Linked DNA regions of Rhodopseudomonas boonkerdii. The main gene of each other region encodes a partner of the protein of the gene in region 2 in a complex. Links are inferred from orthologs where the notes say so. Each region holds a gene or a part of one and is shown on either strand. Other genes may lie near its edges.

Region 1 (10,437 bases), 930 kb from region 2 along the record:
CGACCATGACCAGCTGGCGCTGGCCCGGCGTCGTGGGATTGAATGTCTTAAGTGCCATCTTCGTTTGCCCTTACAGACCGGTCGTGACGTCGATGCGGTGGCCCTCTTCGAGGGTGACGACCGCACGCTTGACATCAGACTGCGAACCGAAGGTGCCGCGGAAGGCCTTGACCTTGCCCTTGCGCACCAGCGTGTTCACGCTCTTCACCTTGACGTCGAACAGCTTTTCGACGGCTTCCTTGATCTGCGGCTTGGTGGCCTTGCCGTCGACCTTGAACACGACCTTGTTGAACTCGGACGCGGTGGTCGCCTTTTCGGTAATCACCGGGGCCACGATCACGTCATAATGGCGCGGATCGATATTCTTCGTCATTTGAAGCGCGCCTCCAACGCATCGAGCGCTGCCTTGGTCAGAACAAGCTTCTGACGACGCAGGATGTCATAGACGTTGATACCCTGGATCGGCAGCACGTCGATGTTCGGGATGTTGCGCGCAGCGATCGCAAACCCGTTGTTCAGCTCGGCGCCGTCGATGATCAGCGCATTGGTCAGGCCGAGGCCTGAGAAGTGACCGAGCAGTGCCTTGGTCTTGGCGGCTTCCAGCACGGCCTGATCGAGAACGATCAGCGAGCCGTCCTTGGCCTTGGCCGACAGGGCATGCTTGAGCGCGAGGGCGCGAACCTTCTTCGGCAGATCGAACGCATGCGAGCGCACGACCGGACCGAAGGCGCGGCCACCGCCACGGAACTGCGGCACGCGGGCCGAGCCGTGACGAGCACCGCCGGTGCCCTTCTGCTTGTACATTTTCTTGCCGGTGCGCGCGATTTCGGCGCGGCCCTTGGCCTTGTGCGTACCGGCCTGGCGCTTGGCCAGCTGCCAGTTGACGCAGCGCTGGATCAGATCGGCGCGGACGTCGAGGCCGAAAATGGCTTCCGACAGCTCGACAGAACCGGCGTCCTTGCCCTCAAGCGTGGTGACGTTCAGCTTCATCTCACGCTCCTTCCTGCTCGGCGGCAGGTGCTTCAGCAGCGCCCTCACCGGCCAGCTTGAACTTGCCGGGCTTCGGCGCGTCCTTCGGCAGTTCCTTCTTGACGGCGTCGCGCACCGAGATCCAGCCGCCCTTGGCGCCGGGAACGGCACCCTCGACGAGGATCAGGCCACGCTCCACGTCGGTCGAAACGACGCGCAGGTTCAGCGTGGTGATACGATCGACACCCATGTGGCCGGGCATCTTCTTGTTCTTGAAGGTCTTGCCCGGGTCCTGACGGCCACCGGTCGAACCGATCGAACGGTGCGACACCGACACGCCGTGCGTGGCGCGCAAACCGCCGAAGTTCCAGCGCTTCATACCGCCGGCGAACCCCTTACCGACCGAGGTGCCGGTGACGTCGACGAACTGGCCGGCGACGAAGTGGTCGGCCTGGATCTCGGCGCCGACCGGGAGCAGCGCGTCCTCGGACACGCGGAACTCGGCGACCTTGCGCTTCGGTTCGACCTTGGCAGCGGCGAACTGGCCGCGCTCGGCCTTGGGCATATAGACGGTCTTACGCGAGCCCGAACCGAGCTGCAGAGCGACATAGCCGTTCTTCTCGGTGGTGCGATGACCCAGCACCTGGCAATTGCCAAGCTTCAGAACGGTCACGGGGATATGCTCGCCGGCCTCTGTAAAGACCCGCGTCATTCCGACCTTCTGTGCGATCACTCCGGAGCGCATCGGCGTGCTTCCTGTTCTTTCTGTCCGTTTGACCGGACGGGACTAAAAAATCTTAGAGCTTGATTTCGACGTCGACACCGGCGGCCAGGTCGAGCTTCATCAAAGCATCGACGGTCTGCGGGGTCGGATCGACGATATCGAGAAGGCGCTTGTGGGTGCGCATCTCGAACTGTTCGCGGCTCTTCTTGTCGACGTGCGGCGAACGGTTGACCGTGAACTTCTCGATGCGCGTGGGCAGCGGGATCGGTCCGCGGACCTGCGCACCCGTGCGCTTCGCAGTGCTCACGATCTCGCGGGTCGACGCATCGAGGATGCGATGGTCGAACGCCTTGAGTCGAATGCGGATATTCTGGCCGTTCATTGCCGTGTGTCTTTCTCTGAAAGCGAATGGTCGGTAGCGAGCAGCGAGTAGCGATCGCCGCTACTCACCACGTCCTGTTCGCGTCCTTACTCGATGATGCTAGCGACGACGCCTGCACCGACGGTGCGGCCGCCTTCGCGGATGGCGAAGCGCAGCTTCTCTTCCATCGCGATCGGCACGATCAGGTGCACTTCCATGGCGATGTTGTCGCCCGGCATCACCATCTCGGTGCCTTCCGGCAGATGCACCACACCGGTCACGTCGGTGGTGCGGAAGTAGAACTGCGGACGATAGTTGGTGAAGAACGGCGTGTGACGGCCACCCTCTTCCTTCGTCAGAATGTAGGCCTCGGCCTTGAACTTGGTGTGCGGCTTCACCGAACCCGGCTTGCACAGCACCTGGCCGCGCTCCACGTCTTCACGCTTGGTGCCGCGCAGCAGCGCGCCGATGTTGTCGCCCGCCTGGCCCTGATCGAGCAGCTTGCGGAACATTTCCACGCCCGTGACCGTGGTCTTCTGCGTCGCCTTCAGGCCGACGATCTCGATTTCCTCGCCCACCTTGACGATGCCGCGTTCGACACGGCCGGTCACCACGGTGCCGCGGCCCGAGATCGAGAACACGTCTTCCACCGGCATCAGGAACGGCTGGTCCACCGGACGCTCCGGCTGCGGGATGTAGGCGTCGACGTTCTTCATCAGCTCGAGGATCGCGTCGTGGCCGAGCGCCTTGTTCGAGTCTTCGAGCGCGGCCAGCGCCGAACCCTTGACGATCGGAATGTCGTCGCCCGGGAAGTCGTACTTCGACAGCAGTTCGCGGACTTCCATTTCCACGAGCTCGAGCAGTTCCGGATCGTCGACCATGTCGCACTTGTTCAGGAACACCACCAGCGCCGGCACGCCGACCTGGCGGGCCAGCAGGATGTGCTCGCGGGTCTGCGGCATCGGGCCGTCGGCCGCCGACACCACCAGGATCGCGCCGTCCATCTGCGCCGCGCCCGTGATCATGTTCTTCACATAGTCCGCGTGGCCGGGGCAGTCGACGTGGGCGTAGTGGCGGTTCGCGGTCTCGTATTCCACATGCGCCGTCGAAATGGTGATGCCGCGCGCCTTCTCTTCCGGCGCCTTGTCGATCTGGTCGTAAGCGGTGAACGACGCACCGCCCGTCTCCGCGAGCACCTTCGTGATCGCTGCCGTCAACGACGTCTTGCCGTGGTCAACGTGACCGATCGTCCCGATGTTGCAGTGCGGTTTCGTACGTTCAAATTTTGCTTTGGCCATGATTCTCTCCTTTGGGTCGTCAGCTTGCGCCTACGACGATCAGGCAAACTTCTTCTGGACTTCGGCCGACACGTTTGCCGGCGCTTCAGCGTAGTGATCGAATGACATCGAGAACGTTGCACGACCCTGGCTCATGGAGCGCAGCGTGTTCACGTAACCGAACATGTTCATGAGCGGCACCATCGCGTTGATGACGTTGGCGTTGCCGCGCATGTCCTGGCCCTGGATCTGGCCACGGCGGGAATTCAGATCGCCGATGACCGAACCGGTGTAGTCTTCCGGCGTCACGCATTCGACCTTCATGATCGGCTCGAGCAGAACGGACTTGCCCTTCTGCAGAGCGTCACGGAGAGCCGCACGCGATGCGATTTCGAACGCCAGCGCCGACGAGTCGACGTCGTGGTAAGCGCCGTCCACCAGCTGGACGTGAACGTCGACCACGGGGAAGCCCGCGACCACGCCCGACGACATCACGCTGTTGAGGCCCTTTTCGACGCCCGGGATGTATTCCTTCGGAACCGCACCACCGACGATCTTCGACTCGAATACGAAACCCGAACCCGGCTCGCCCGGCTCGACCACGAACTTGACGCGGGCGAACTGGCCGGTACCACCGGTCTGCTTCTTGTGGGTGTAGTCGACTTCGGCGCGCTTCGTGATCTTCTCACGGAACGCCACCTGCGGAGCGCCGATGTTGGCATCGACCTTGTAGGTACGCTTCAGGATGTCGACCTTGATGTCGAGATGGAGTTCGCCCATGCCCTTCAGGATGGTCTGGCCGGACTCGTGGTCGGTCGACACGCGGAACGACGGATCTTCCGCAGCGAGCTTGGCGAGAGCCACGCCCAGCTTTTCCTGGTCGGCCTTCGACTTCGGCTCGATGGCGATTTCGATCACCGGCTCCGGAAATTCCATGCGCTCGAGGATGACCGGGTTTTCCGGATCGCACAGCGTGTCACCGGTACGGGCTTCCTTGAGGCCGGCCAGCGCGACGATGTCGCCGGCATAGGCTTCCTTGATGTCTTCACGGTTGTTCGCATGCATCAGCAGCATGCGGCCGATACGCTCTTTCTTCTCACGGGTCGAGTTCACGACGCCGGTGCCCGACTGCAGAACACCCGAATAGATGCGGCAGAAGGTGATGGTGCCGACGAACGGGTCGTCCATGATCTTGAACGCGAGCAGAGCCAGCGGCTCCTTGTCGTCAGCCTTGCGGACGACCTCGTTGCCATCTTCGTCCTGGCCCTTGATGGCCGGAACGTCGAGCGGCGACGGCAGATAATCGACGACGGCGTCGAGCAGCGGCTGTACGCCCTTGTTCTTGAAGGCCGAGCCGCAGAGCACGGGATAGAAAGCGCCGGTCAGCACGGCCTTGCGGAGCAGACGCTTGAGCGTCGCTTCATCCGGCTCGTTGCCGTCGAGGTAAGCTGCCATGGCGTCGTCATCGAGCTCGACGGCGGCTTCCAGCATCTTCTCGCGATATTCCTTGGCCTTCTCGACCATGTCTTCCGGAATATCGACATAGTCGAACTTCGCACCGAGGGATTCATCGTTCCAGACGATGCCCTTCATGGTGACGAGATCGACGAGGCCCTTGAAGTTGTTCTCGGCGCCGATCGGCAGCTGGATCGCAACCGGCTTCGCACCGAGACGATCAATGATGTCCTGCAGGCACTTGTAGAAGTCAGCGCCGGTCTTATCCATCTTGTTGGCGAAGACGATCCGCGGAACCTTGTACTTGTCGCCCTGGCGCCAGACGGTTTCGGTCTGCGGCTCGACGCCCTGGTTGGAGTCGAGAACGCACACGGCGCCGTCGAGCACGCGCAGCGAACGCTCGACTTCGATGGTGAAGTCGACGTGGCCGGGGGTGTCGATGATATTCAGGCGCTTGCCGTTCCAATAGGCGGTGGTCGCAGCCGAGGTGATCGTGATGCCACGCTCCTGCTCCTGCTCCATCCAGTCCATCGTCGCGGCACCTTCGTGCACTTCGCCGATCTTGTGGCTCTTGCCGGTGTAATAGAGGATGCGCTCGGTCGTCGTGGTCTTGCCAGCGTCGATGTGCGCCATGATACCGAAATTACGGTAGTCCTCGATGGCATTTTGGCGGGGCATGTGCGTGTCCTTCAGCTGTCCGTTCGAGACGCCGTTACCAGCGATAGTGCGAGAACGCGCGGTTGGCTTCCGCCATCTTGTGCACGTCTTCACGCTTCTTCACGGCGTTGCCGCGGTTGTTGGAGGCGTCGAGCAGCTCTGCAGAGAGACGCTCGGTCATGGTCTTTTCGTTGCGGGCGCGCGCGGCGGTGATCAGCCAGCGAATGCCGAGCGCCTGACGACGCACGCTACGCACTTCGACCGGCACCTGATAGGTCGCACCACCCACGCGGCGCGAACGCACTTCGATGGTCGGCATGACGTTTTCGAGCGCCTGCTCGAACACGGTGAGCGGCCCCTGCTTGGTCTTGGCCTCGATGATATCGAAGGCACCGTAGACGATCTGTTCGGCGGCAGACTTCTTGCCGTCATACATGATCGAATTCATGAACTTGGTCACGATGATGTTCCCGAACTTCGGATCCGGGTTCACAACGCGCTTTTCAGCGGAATGGCGACGAGACATCGATAAACCCCGACTTACTTCGGACGCTTCGCGCCGTACTTCGAACGACGCTGCTTACGGTTCTTGACGCCCTGGGTATCCAGCACGCCGCGGAGAATGTGGTAGCGAACGCCCGGCAAGTCCTTGACGCGGCCGCCGCGGATCATGACCACCGAGTGCTCCTGGAGGTTATGACCTTCACCCGGGATGTAACCGATGACTTCGAAGCCATTGGTCAGACGCACCTTTGCGACCTTACGAAGCGCCGAGTTCGGCTTCTTCGGGGTCGTGGTGTAGACGCGCGTGCAAACGCCGCGCTTCTGCGGCGACTGCTGCAGCGCCGGCACCTTCTTGCGCGCCTTCTGAATGACCCGCGGATTTGCGATCAGCTGGTTGATCGTCGGCATGTCAGCCTTCACCCTCTATTCGCGCGAAGCCTCATGGCTTCGCAAAAATTGTTCGGAGCTTCCCGCTCCATCGGTCTCGCATCACGCGAAAGAACTTCACGCAAAACGAAATAACGCCAACCATTCATCGCTGAATGGAAAGCGCTAACGCCGCAGAGGACCACGATGGTGACGTCAGGCTGTCGCCCTCGGTCGATATCGAGATCATGCACTGAATTCGATCTCTCGAGATGATCTCAAGAGACCAAACGTCGTATCGGCATTGCCTAGATTTTAGCGACAGCGTCTGAGCGTCTGGGTCGAGGTTGGTGCCCGAAGCGACCGAGAAGGCTCTCCGGGTGATCCGTACCGACACTGGCGAAGCTCACCGCCTGTCGTTAAGTGGCCGGGTTGTATCCGCAGGGGATAGGCAAGTCAACACCTATCCGCGTGCAAAATACGCTTGTGGCGCAGGGTTTTTAGCATGCGAAGCCCCTAGAAAACACGAGGAATCCGCAAGAATTCAACGCCATCCACCACGCAGTTCGCGATGTCGGAAACTGCAGTTTGATGACGCCTGGATGGAAGTCTGATGAGAATCCGGGACCGTCACACGGGCGATTCCGGCCCACTGCTCCCGATTCTAGGGTATCAGGCGGCCAGAATCGGGAGAATCGCCGTTCAGGGTATTGCCGAGTCGTTAAGGCATGCGGGCAATGACCTTGATCTCGAAATCGAAACCCGCGAGCCAGTTCACGCCCACCGCCGTCCAGTTCGGATAAGGGTGGTCCGGGAAGATCTCCGCACGGATGGCGTTCACCGTCCCGAACTGGGCCTCCGGATCGGTATGGAAGGTCGTGACGTCGACGATGTCGTCCAAACCGGCTCCAGCCGCCTTCAGAACGTTCCCGAGGTTATCGAAGGCCAACTGGACCTGCTTGGCGAAATCCGGTTCCGGGGAGCCGTCCGCCCTGCTCCCGACCTGGCCGGAGACGAAAAGAAGATCCCCGGAGCGGATCGCTGCGGAATAGCGGTTGATCTCGTAAAGGGCCTGCCGGCCGGCGGGGAAAATTGCATCGCGTTTGGTCATGATGTCTCTCCGGTTCCCAATCGGCGCTTGAGTTGATATACGCGCCGTATGAGAATATCTGAAAGCATACGGCCCGTATGTCAATATGACATACGCGACGTATGTAATTTGGAGAACATCCGTGTCGACGGGCAAGCGCGCGCAAATGGTGGAGGAAACCCGGGGCAAGCTGATCCAGGCCGCCCGCAAGGCCTTCGCGATCAAAGGCTATGCGGCAGCCTCGATGGACGACCTCACCAGGGACGCCGGCCTGACGCGCGGCGCGCTCTATCACAACTTTGGTGACAAAAAGGGACTTCTGCAGGCGGTCATCGACCAGATCGATGCCGAGATGCTGGCGCGGATGCGGGAGACGTCAAGTCAGGCGGCAACGCCCTGGCTCGCATTCCTCACCGAAGGGATCGCCTATATCGAGATGGCGCTCGAGCCGGAAATCCAGCGCATCATGCTGCTGGACGGCCCCGCAGTGCTCGGCGATCCCTCGCAATGGCCTAACCAGACGGCGTGCCTGCGCACGACGACGCAGGCGATCGAGCAGCTGATCGCGGATGGTGTCGTGAAGGACGTGGATGCGGAGGCCGCGGCTCGGCTGATCAATGGCGCCGCGCTGAACGCCGCGCTGTGGGTAGCGGCGGCGAAAGAGCCCGCCGCGGTGCTGCCGAAGGCGGTAACGGCGTTCCGGGAATTGGCGTCGGGATTGTTGCGGACGGAGAGCTGATACAGCCCCGTCTGTCATCCCCGCCCAGCACGCCGAAGGCGCACGCGGAGCGGGGATCCAGTCAACGCAATCGGCACAGCTTGATTACTAAAGCCAGTATTTACTGGATCGCCCGGTCAAGCCGGGCGACGACAAAACGAGAAGACGCCGACTATTCCTCGTCGTCTTCATCCTCCTCGTCGTCGTCTTCATCCTCATGCTCGTCGGCGGTGTGACGCCCCTGATTGTCCCACAGCTCGCGATAGGTGCCGCCGAGCGCCAGCAGCTGGGCATGCGAGCCGCGCTCGATCACCCTGCCCCCGCTGATGACGATGATCTCGTCCATATCGACGACCGAGGTCAGCCGGTGGGTCGAGGAGATCATGGTGCGGCCTTCGGCGAGCTTGAACAGAGTGGCGTTCAATGCCGCTTCCGTCGTCTGGTCGAGCGCCGATGTCGCCTCGTCGAGCAGCAGCACCGACGGATTGCGCACGATGGCTCGCGCGATAGCGATGCGCTGGCGCTGGCCACCGGACAGCGTGTCGCCGCGCTCGCCGACCTGGGTGTCGTACTTGTCCGGCAGCGTCATGATGTAGCGATGGATTTCGGCCTTCTTGGCCGCCTCTACCACCTCCTCGTCCGTAGCGCCCTCCTTGCCGAGCCGGATGTTCTCGCGGATCGACATGTTGAACAGCATGTTCTCCTGGAACACGACGGCCATGTGGCTGCGCAGGGACTCGCGCGTCACCTTGCGGATGTCGACGCCGTCGATGGTCACCTTGCCCTCGTCGGGCATATAGAGCCGCAGAATCAGATTCAGCAGCGTGCTCTTGCCCGAGCCGGACGGGCCGACGATGGCGATCTTCTTGCCGACATCAAGCTTCAGGCTGAGATTGTCGAGCACCGGCGCGCGGCTGTTCTCGTACTGGAAGGTGACGCGGTCGAAAGCGATGTCGTGCACGACACGGGGCAGCTCCGGCGCATTCGGCTTGTCCGCGCCTCGGGTCGGCTCGTCCAGCATCTCGTTCATATGACGCACCGCAGCCGCGGTCTGGATCGAGACCGGGATGAAGTGCATCACATGGGCGATGTTGTAGGACACCTCCCAGAACGCGCTCTCGAATGTGACGAAGGTGCCGACGGTGATCTGCCCCTTGGTGGCGAGATAGGCGCCGATCGCCAGCACCACGAGATGCAACAGCAGCACGGAGACGGTGACCGAGCGCTCCACCATGGTGGAGAGAAAGGTCGCCGCTGCGATCTTCTTGCTGGTATCGTCGTTGCGCAGCCGGAACCAGCCCATGGTGCGGCGCTGCAGGCTGAAGGCCTTGATCACCGCCTGCGCGGCGATGTTTTCCTGGATGGTGCCCAGGATCGACGCTTCGCTCTGCTTCTGCTCGTAATTGGCCTGCACCGCCTTTGGCGTGAGAATGCGGGGGCCGATCAGCGTGATCGGAAAGATCAGCAGCGCGACCATTGCGAGCTGCCAGTTCAGATAGATCATCAGCAGGATGCCGGCGATCAGTTCCAGGAACGGCAACAACGCGCTGTTGGCAAATGTCTTGATGCAGGTCTCATAGGACGCCATGTCGACGGAGAAGCGCGACAGCGTTTCGCCGCGCTTGGTCCGCGCAAAATAAGCCGATGGCAGTTCCTGCACATGGCCAAACAGACGCTCGCGCGCGCTCGCGATGATCGAGGCCGCGAGCCGCGCATCCCAGCGCTCGTACCAGATCGCCACGATCGACGTGACGACGCCGGCCACGGCCAGGACCGAGAGGATTTTGATCAGCGCCTCGAAATCTTCCTCGCCGAGCGCATCGTCGATGAGGAATTTGAGGCTGAGCGGCATGATGACGTTGAACAACGTCTCGACGAGAACGCCGAAGCCAACGAAGGCCAGCATCTTGCGCCGGTTGGCGAGAAACGGCCGTGTAAACGCGTAGACCGTGCCGAAGGCGCCCGCGGCCTCGCGCGCGGTGAAGACGACGAGCTCCTCGTCGTCATCATCATCGTCCTCGTCTTCATCCTCGTCGTCATCGACGGGCCTGGCCTTGGCGCCCTTGTCAGTAACGAGCTTTTCCGGCGCCGGCGGCTTCGTGCTCGGCACCGCTGCAGCGGCTGCGCCGACTGGCAGCGCAAACTTCTCGTCGAGCGGATCGGTGGCGTCGTCGGATGGGGGCTTCTGAGGAGGCTTCGACGCCATGAACCGGACCAATGCTGGGGCCCGACAAGGGCCGAAAGAATCATGCCGTGGCGTCTTACAGCCACCGCATGAAGTCTATGCGATCAGGATTGGTTCCGCAAAAGACGATC
Region 2 (5,265 bases):
CTGGCCCTGGAAACCGCCTGAAGGCTGGTGAACCATGACGCGGGCGTTGGGCAGCGCGAAGCGCATGTCCTTCTCGCCGGCGGCCAGCAGCAGCGACCCCATCGACGCAGCCTGACCGGTGCACAGCGTGGAGACCGGCGGGCGGATGAACTGCATCGTATCATAAATCGCCAGGCCCGACGTCACCACGCCACCCGGCGAATTGATGTACATCGAGATTTCCTTCTTCGGATTTTCCGCTTCCAGGAACAGCAGCTGCGCGACGATCAGCGTCGACATGCCGTCTTCCACCGGACCGGTCACGAAGATGATGCGCTCCTTCAGCAGGCGCGAGAAGATGTCGTATGCCCGCTCGCCCCGGTTGGTCTGCTCGACCACCATCGGAACGAGGTTCATATAGGTTTCGATCGGATCGCGCATGAAGCACCCAGAGGTTCGGAGGAGACAAGCGGCGGGAATGCGCGAATGTCCCGTGATGCAGGAAAGTCAGACAAGAGCCCACAGATATGAGCCAATCGGGCAACAACAAGACCAGAGGCCAGATCGTCGCCCTCCCCCTCAGTTCAAGCCGATTCTGGCGGCCATCGCAAAGCGATGGAGCACGGCCGCGGCTTGATTCGGACGGTATCCTTAATGAGAAAACGCCGGCTGAAGGGACCAGCCGGCGTTCCGATTAGAAGGTTCTAAAGAGCCCCCCCGCCCTCATCCTGAGGAGCGCGCCTACCGCGCGCGTCTCGAAGGATGGCCGGACGCTCGGAGCTCCGACATCTCATGGTTCGAGACGGCGCGTCGCGCCTCCTCACCATGAGGGACAGAGAAGGCTCAGGCCGCCTTCTCGTCCTCGTCCTTGTACAGATCTTCCTTGGACACCTTCTTCTCGGTGACCTTGGCGAGTTCGAGGATGAAGTCGACGACCTTGTCCTCGTAGATCGGTGCGCGCAGCTGAGCGAGCGCCTGCGGGTTGTTGCGGTAGAAGTCCCAGACTTCCTTCTCGCGGCCCGGCATGGAGCGGGCACGCTCGATCACGGCGCGGCTGATTTCGTCATCGGTAACGGAAATCTTGTTCTTCTCGCCGATCTCGGAGAGCACGAGACCGAGACGCACGCGGCGGTCGGCGATCTTGCGATACTCTTCCTGGGCAGCTTCTTCCGTCGTGTTCTCGTCGGCAAAAGTCTTGCCCGAGGACGCCATCTCCTGCTGGATCGAATTCCACATCAGCTTGAACTCCTCGTCGATCAGCGACGGCGGAGCATCGAACTTGTGGGTCTCGTCGAGACGATCGAGCAGATGACGCTTTACGCGCTGGCGGGTCGCGCCGGCGAATTCGGCAACCAGACGCTCGCGCGCAGCTTCCTTCAGCTTGTCGAGCGATTCGAGGCCAAGCGACTTGGCGAACTCGTCGTCGATCACGGTATCGACGGGCGCTTCCACCTTGGTAGCGGTGGTTTCGAATTCCGCAGCCTTACCGGCTAGCGTCTCGCTGGCGTAATTGGTCGGGAACGTCACCTTGAGCGTCCGGGTCTCGCCCTTGGCGATTCCGATCAGCTGATCCTCGAAGCCGGGAATGAAGGTGTTGGAGCCGATCTGGACCGGAATGTCCTCGCCGGTGCCGCCTTCGAAAGCGGTTCCGTCGATGGTGCCCTTGAAGTTCACGACCACGCGGTCGCCGGACTCGGCCTTCGCGCCGTCAGCCTTTTCGTTAAACGAGCGATTGGCGTCGGCGACGCGCTTGATCGACTCGTCCACGTCGGCATCGCTGACCTCAGCGACCGGCTTCTCGACTTCGAAGCTCTTGAAGTCGGCGAGCTCGATCGGCGGCACGATCTCGACGGCCACCGAGTATTTCAGGTCGGCCTTGCCGGAGAGGATGTCTTCCACTTCCTTCTCTTCGGTCGGCATGGTGATCTTCGGCTCGGTGGCGAGCTTGAGATTACGCTCGGTGAAGATCTGGGTGTTGGTGGTGCGGATCAGTTCGTCCACGGTCTCGGCGGCAACCGAGCGGCCATAGAGGCGCTTCAGATGGCCGGCCGGAACCTTGCCCGGACGGAAGCCGTTGAGCTTGACCTTGCCCTTCAGGTCCTCGAGGCGCGCATCGACCTTGGCTTCGATGTCGGCAGCCGGAACGCTGATCTGGAATTCGCGCTTCAATCCGTCGGAGACGGTCTCATTCACCTGCATGGCGTCAATCTTCTTCCCGCTTCGTCCGGCCATCGGCCGAACAGTGTCAAATTGGTCCGACGCGCGACCGGAAAGCCTGCGCCGATGGTAGTGCCGATCCGCCTTCGCGGAGGCAAACCCCTCGCGGATGCGAATCCGGAAATCATCATGGTCAAACGCCGTTTGCGCTTGTTGGTGCGGGCAGAGGGACTCGAACCCCCACAACTTTCGTCACTGGAACCTAAATCCAGCGCGTCTACCAATTCCGCCATGCCCGCAGAAAACATCATGTCCGGCCGCGATGTCGCGAGCGGCGGGCTTATAACACGCAGACGACAATTCGCAGCAAAAAAATGGGCCGGCGGGAGGCCACTTGCCGCACCGGCCGCAACTGGACTTTCGCGCCGGGAAATGGTCGGAATTTCCGCATGACGAACAGCCCTCTTGCCCTCACCCGTCGCACCTTGCTGGCAGGCGCCGGCAGCGCCCTGCTCGCCCCGCTGCTGCCGCAAACGACTTTCGCCCAGGCAGTTACCGCTCTGGAATTGCAGGCGAAATCCGGCCCGCTGATCGTTCGTCCCGGAACCAGCTCCGAGGCAGGAACCCTGCACAGCGCCCAGAAGGGACCCTTGCGGTTCAATCGCGGCGACGAGATCGACGTTCAGATCGTCAATCAGCTCCCCGGCCCCATTGTGCTCAACTGCCGCGGCATCAATGCCGTTTCGGGCATCGCGCCGCTGCTTGACCGCAAGCCGATCGGCACCGGCGCCCGGGATGCGTTCAAGCTGACGATGCGCAGCGCCGGCACGTCCTATGTGGATATGCGGCTGCTGGGTGACGGGGCGCCATTGCCGTCGCAAGTCCGCAGCATGGTGGTGCAGGAGACAGATCCGCTCGAGGTCGATCGCGACGAAGTGCTGCTGATCGAGGATTTCCGCATCGCGCCGGACGGCAAGCTGCTGGCGCCGGGCGTCGATCCCAAGGACGCGGCGGTGATGTTTCTGGCCAACCGCAAGGCGGTCCACGACATTCCGGTCAAGACCAATGAACGGCTCAGGCTCCGTCTCATCAATGGCTGCCAACGATCTGTCATTGCTATAAAATTTGAAGACCAGGACGTTCGCGTGATGGCCATCGACGGCCAGCCTGCGGAACCGTTCCCGGCGCGCAACAACCAGGTCGTGCTGGCGCCCGGCACCCGCATCGATGTCTTCCTCGACACCGTCAAAGCCGCCGGAACCGTCACGGCGATCCTACTCCACGACGGCAAGGACATCCGCCGCATCGGCCAGCTGGTGACGCTGAAGGATCCGCCGCTGCGCGCCGCGCCGCTCGCAGCCGCTCCCGCGCTGCCGGCCAACGACCTGCCGGCCCAGATCGACCTCAAGAGCGCGACGCGCGCCGACCTTGCCATCGGCACATCCGATACCGGTTGGCTCAGGCCGCTCGACCTCGGCCCATCCACGGCACCGGCCTTCAAGGCCAGGTCCGGACGCCCGGTGGTTCTCACTCTGGCTAACAAGGCGGCTGGTCCCGTCATCCTGCAGATGCACGGCCACCACTTCCGGCTGCTCGACAGGCTCGACGATGGCTGGAAACCGTTCTGGCTCGACACGCTGGCCCTCGACCCCGGCCAGACCCAGCGCATCGCCTTCACCGCCCGCAATCCCGGCCGCTGGTTGATCGAATCCTTCGTCGCCGAATGGGCGGCTCCGCGCCTTGTACGCTGGTACGAGGTCGGCTGAGCTCAGTAGGGAATCCCAAGCCGGTCATAAAGCCGCCGGAACACCGCCGGCATCACCTCCGGCAGATCTTCCGCGATCAGCCCCGGCCCGGCCTCGCTGCCGGCCTCGCCATGCATCCAGACGCCGATGCAGGCCGCCTCGAAGGCCGGCACGCCCTGCGCCAGAAACGCGCCGATCAGCCCCGCCAGGACGTCCCCGGAACCGGCCGTCGCCAACCATGGCGGTGCATTGGAGGCGATGGCGGCACGGCCATCGGGGGACGAGACCACCGTATCCGCCCCTTTCAGGACGACCACCGCACCTGATCGATTGGCCGCGAGCGTTACACGTTCAAGCTTCGATTGAATCTCAGGTTCTTCATTCAAGGAGCTGAATATTCTCGAGAATTCGCCTTCATGCGGCGTCAGAACGACCTCAGATTCAGGCTCAGCCTTGATCATGTCGAACAGCCGATCCGGCGCATCGGCAAAACTGGTCAGCGCATCCGCGTCGAGCACCAGCCGTCGTTTGGCCGCCAGACCTGCCGCAACGAGGCCACGCGTCTTCGCGCCAATCCCCGCGCCCGGTCCGATAATGCAGGCATTCACCTTCCCCCTGATCAGGGGAGCGAACTCCTCCGCCGTATCGACCGGCCGCACCATGACCGCGGTCAGCGCCGCCGCATTGACGGCCAGCGCATCGCGTGGCGACGCCACCGTAACGAGCCCTGCTCCGCCCCGCAGCGCCGCCCGCGCGGAGAGCCGCGCTGCGCCCGTCGCGGCGATGTCGCCGGAGACGACCACCGCGTGCCCCTTGGTGAACTTGTGTCCGTCGACGCGCGGCAACGGAAACGCGCTCTCCCAGAGGTCCGGGTTGTTTTCGGCCGCCTTCGGCCCGATCCGGTCGAGAACACCGTCGTCGATGCCGATGTCGATCACCCGCAGCTTGCCGCAATAGCTGCGACCGGGCAGCAGCAGGTGACCGGGCTTCGGACGGAAAAAGGTCACGGTCTCGGTCGCCAGAACGGCGGCACCCATGACAGCGCCGGAATTGCCGTTGATCCCGCTCGGCAGATCGACCGCCAGCACGGGGACACCCGACGCATTGATCGCATCGATCATGATCTTGGGATCGCCCTTCACCGGACGATCGAGCCCGGCGCCGAACAGCGCATCGATAATCAGCGCGGGTGATCCGATCAGCGAGGGATCGCAGGGCAGCACCTCGCCTTTCCACCCTTTCGCCGCGAGCGCAGCGTCGCCCTTCAACGTCGCGCGATCGCAGAGCAGGACCACCGACACGTCCCGTCCCTGCGCCGCCAGCTCCGCCGCCGCGACAAACCCGTCGCCGCCATTGTTGCCGCGACCGGCAACCACCAGGATCG

The links.
Region 1: the proteins of tig (region 2) and rpsG are in contact, whole or in part, in a crystal structure (PDB 3GTY), measured with the Thermotoga maritima proteins. The link is inferred for Rhodopseudomonas boonkerdii from one-to-one orthologs. Residues at the interface, in WP_004081061.1 of Thermotoga maritima: Glu122, Val124, Val129, Leu130, Tyr133, Glu188, Gly259, Ile262, Tyr263, Glu266, Ser270, Glu273, Gln274, Glu277, Arg308, Gln311, Ile312, Ser315, Tyr316, Glu325, Arg329, Arg336, Leu363, Phe366, Trp367, Arg373, Leu377, Arg381, Leu384, Glu387; in WP_004081843.1 of Thermotoga maritima: Lys34, Lys52, Lys55, Glu59, Arg62, Gln63, Glu66, Asn67, Lys69, Val71, Arg95, Ala109, Lys110, Lys111, Gly112, Arg113, Pro114, Glu117, Glu121, Ile124, Ala125, Tyr127, Asn128, Asn129, Thr130, Gly131, Lys135, Asp139, Arg142, Met143.

What each region holds. Positions count from the first base shown.
Region 1 is NZ_CP036537.1:3,676,959-3,687,395, forward strand. The notes cover bases 4,235-7,108. They hold rpsG (30S ribosomal protein S7), read right to left. Parts: upstream 5,970-7,108; coding sequence 5,499-5,969; downstream 4,235-5,498. Other genes in these bases: fusA (elongation factor G), read right to left, coding at 4,235-5,464; rpsL (30S ribosomal protein S12), read right to left, coding at 5,984-6,355; E0H22_RS16955 (RidA family protein), read right to left, coding at 7,035-7,108. Also shown: rplB (50S ribosomal protein L2), read right to left, coding at 1-58; E0H22_RS16915 (50S ribosomal protein L23), read right to left, coding at 71-373; rplD (50S ribosomal protein L4), read right to left, coding at 370-990; rplC (50S ribosomal protein L3), read right to left, coding at 992-1,714; rpsJ (30S ribosomal protein S10), read right to left, coding at 1,767-2,075; tuf (elongation factor Tu), read right to left, coding at 2,162-3,352; more of fusA, read right to left, coding at 3,392-4,234; more of E0H22_RS16955, read right to left, coding at 7,109-7,424; E0H22_RS16960 (TetR/AcrR family transcriptional regulator), read left to right, coding at 7,570-8,142; E0H22_RS16965 (ABC transporter ATP-binding protein), read right to left, coding at 8,294-10,327.
Region 2 is NZ_CP036537.1:2,749,287-2,754,551, reverse strand. What follows is about bases 1-2,961. They hold tig (trigger factor), read right to left. Parts: upstream 2,179-2,961; coding sequence 823-2,178; downstream 1-822. Other genes in these bases: E0H22_RS12750 (multicopper oxidase family protein), read left to right, coding at 2,586-2,961; E0H22_RS12765 (ATP-dependent Clp protease proteolytic subunit), read right to left, coding at 1-420. In the rest of the region: more of E0H22_RS12750, read left to right, coding at 2,962-3,902; E0H22_RS12745 (NAD(P)H-hydrate dehydratase), read right to left, coding at 3,905-5,265. UniProt on the Bacillus subtilis protein: Involved in protein export. Acts as a chaperone by maintaining the newly synthesized protein in an open conformation. Functions as a peptidyl-prolyl cis-trans isomerase.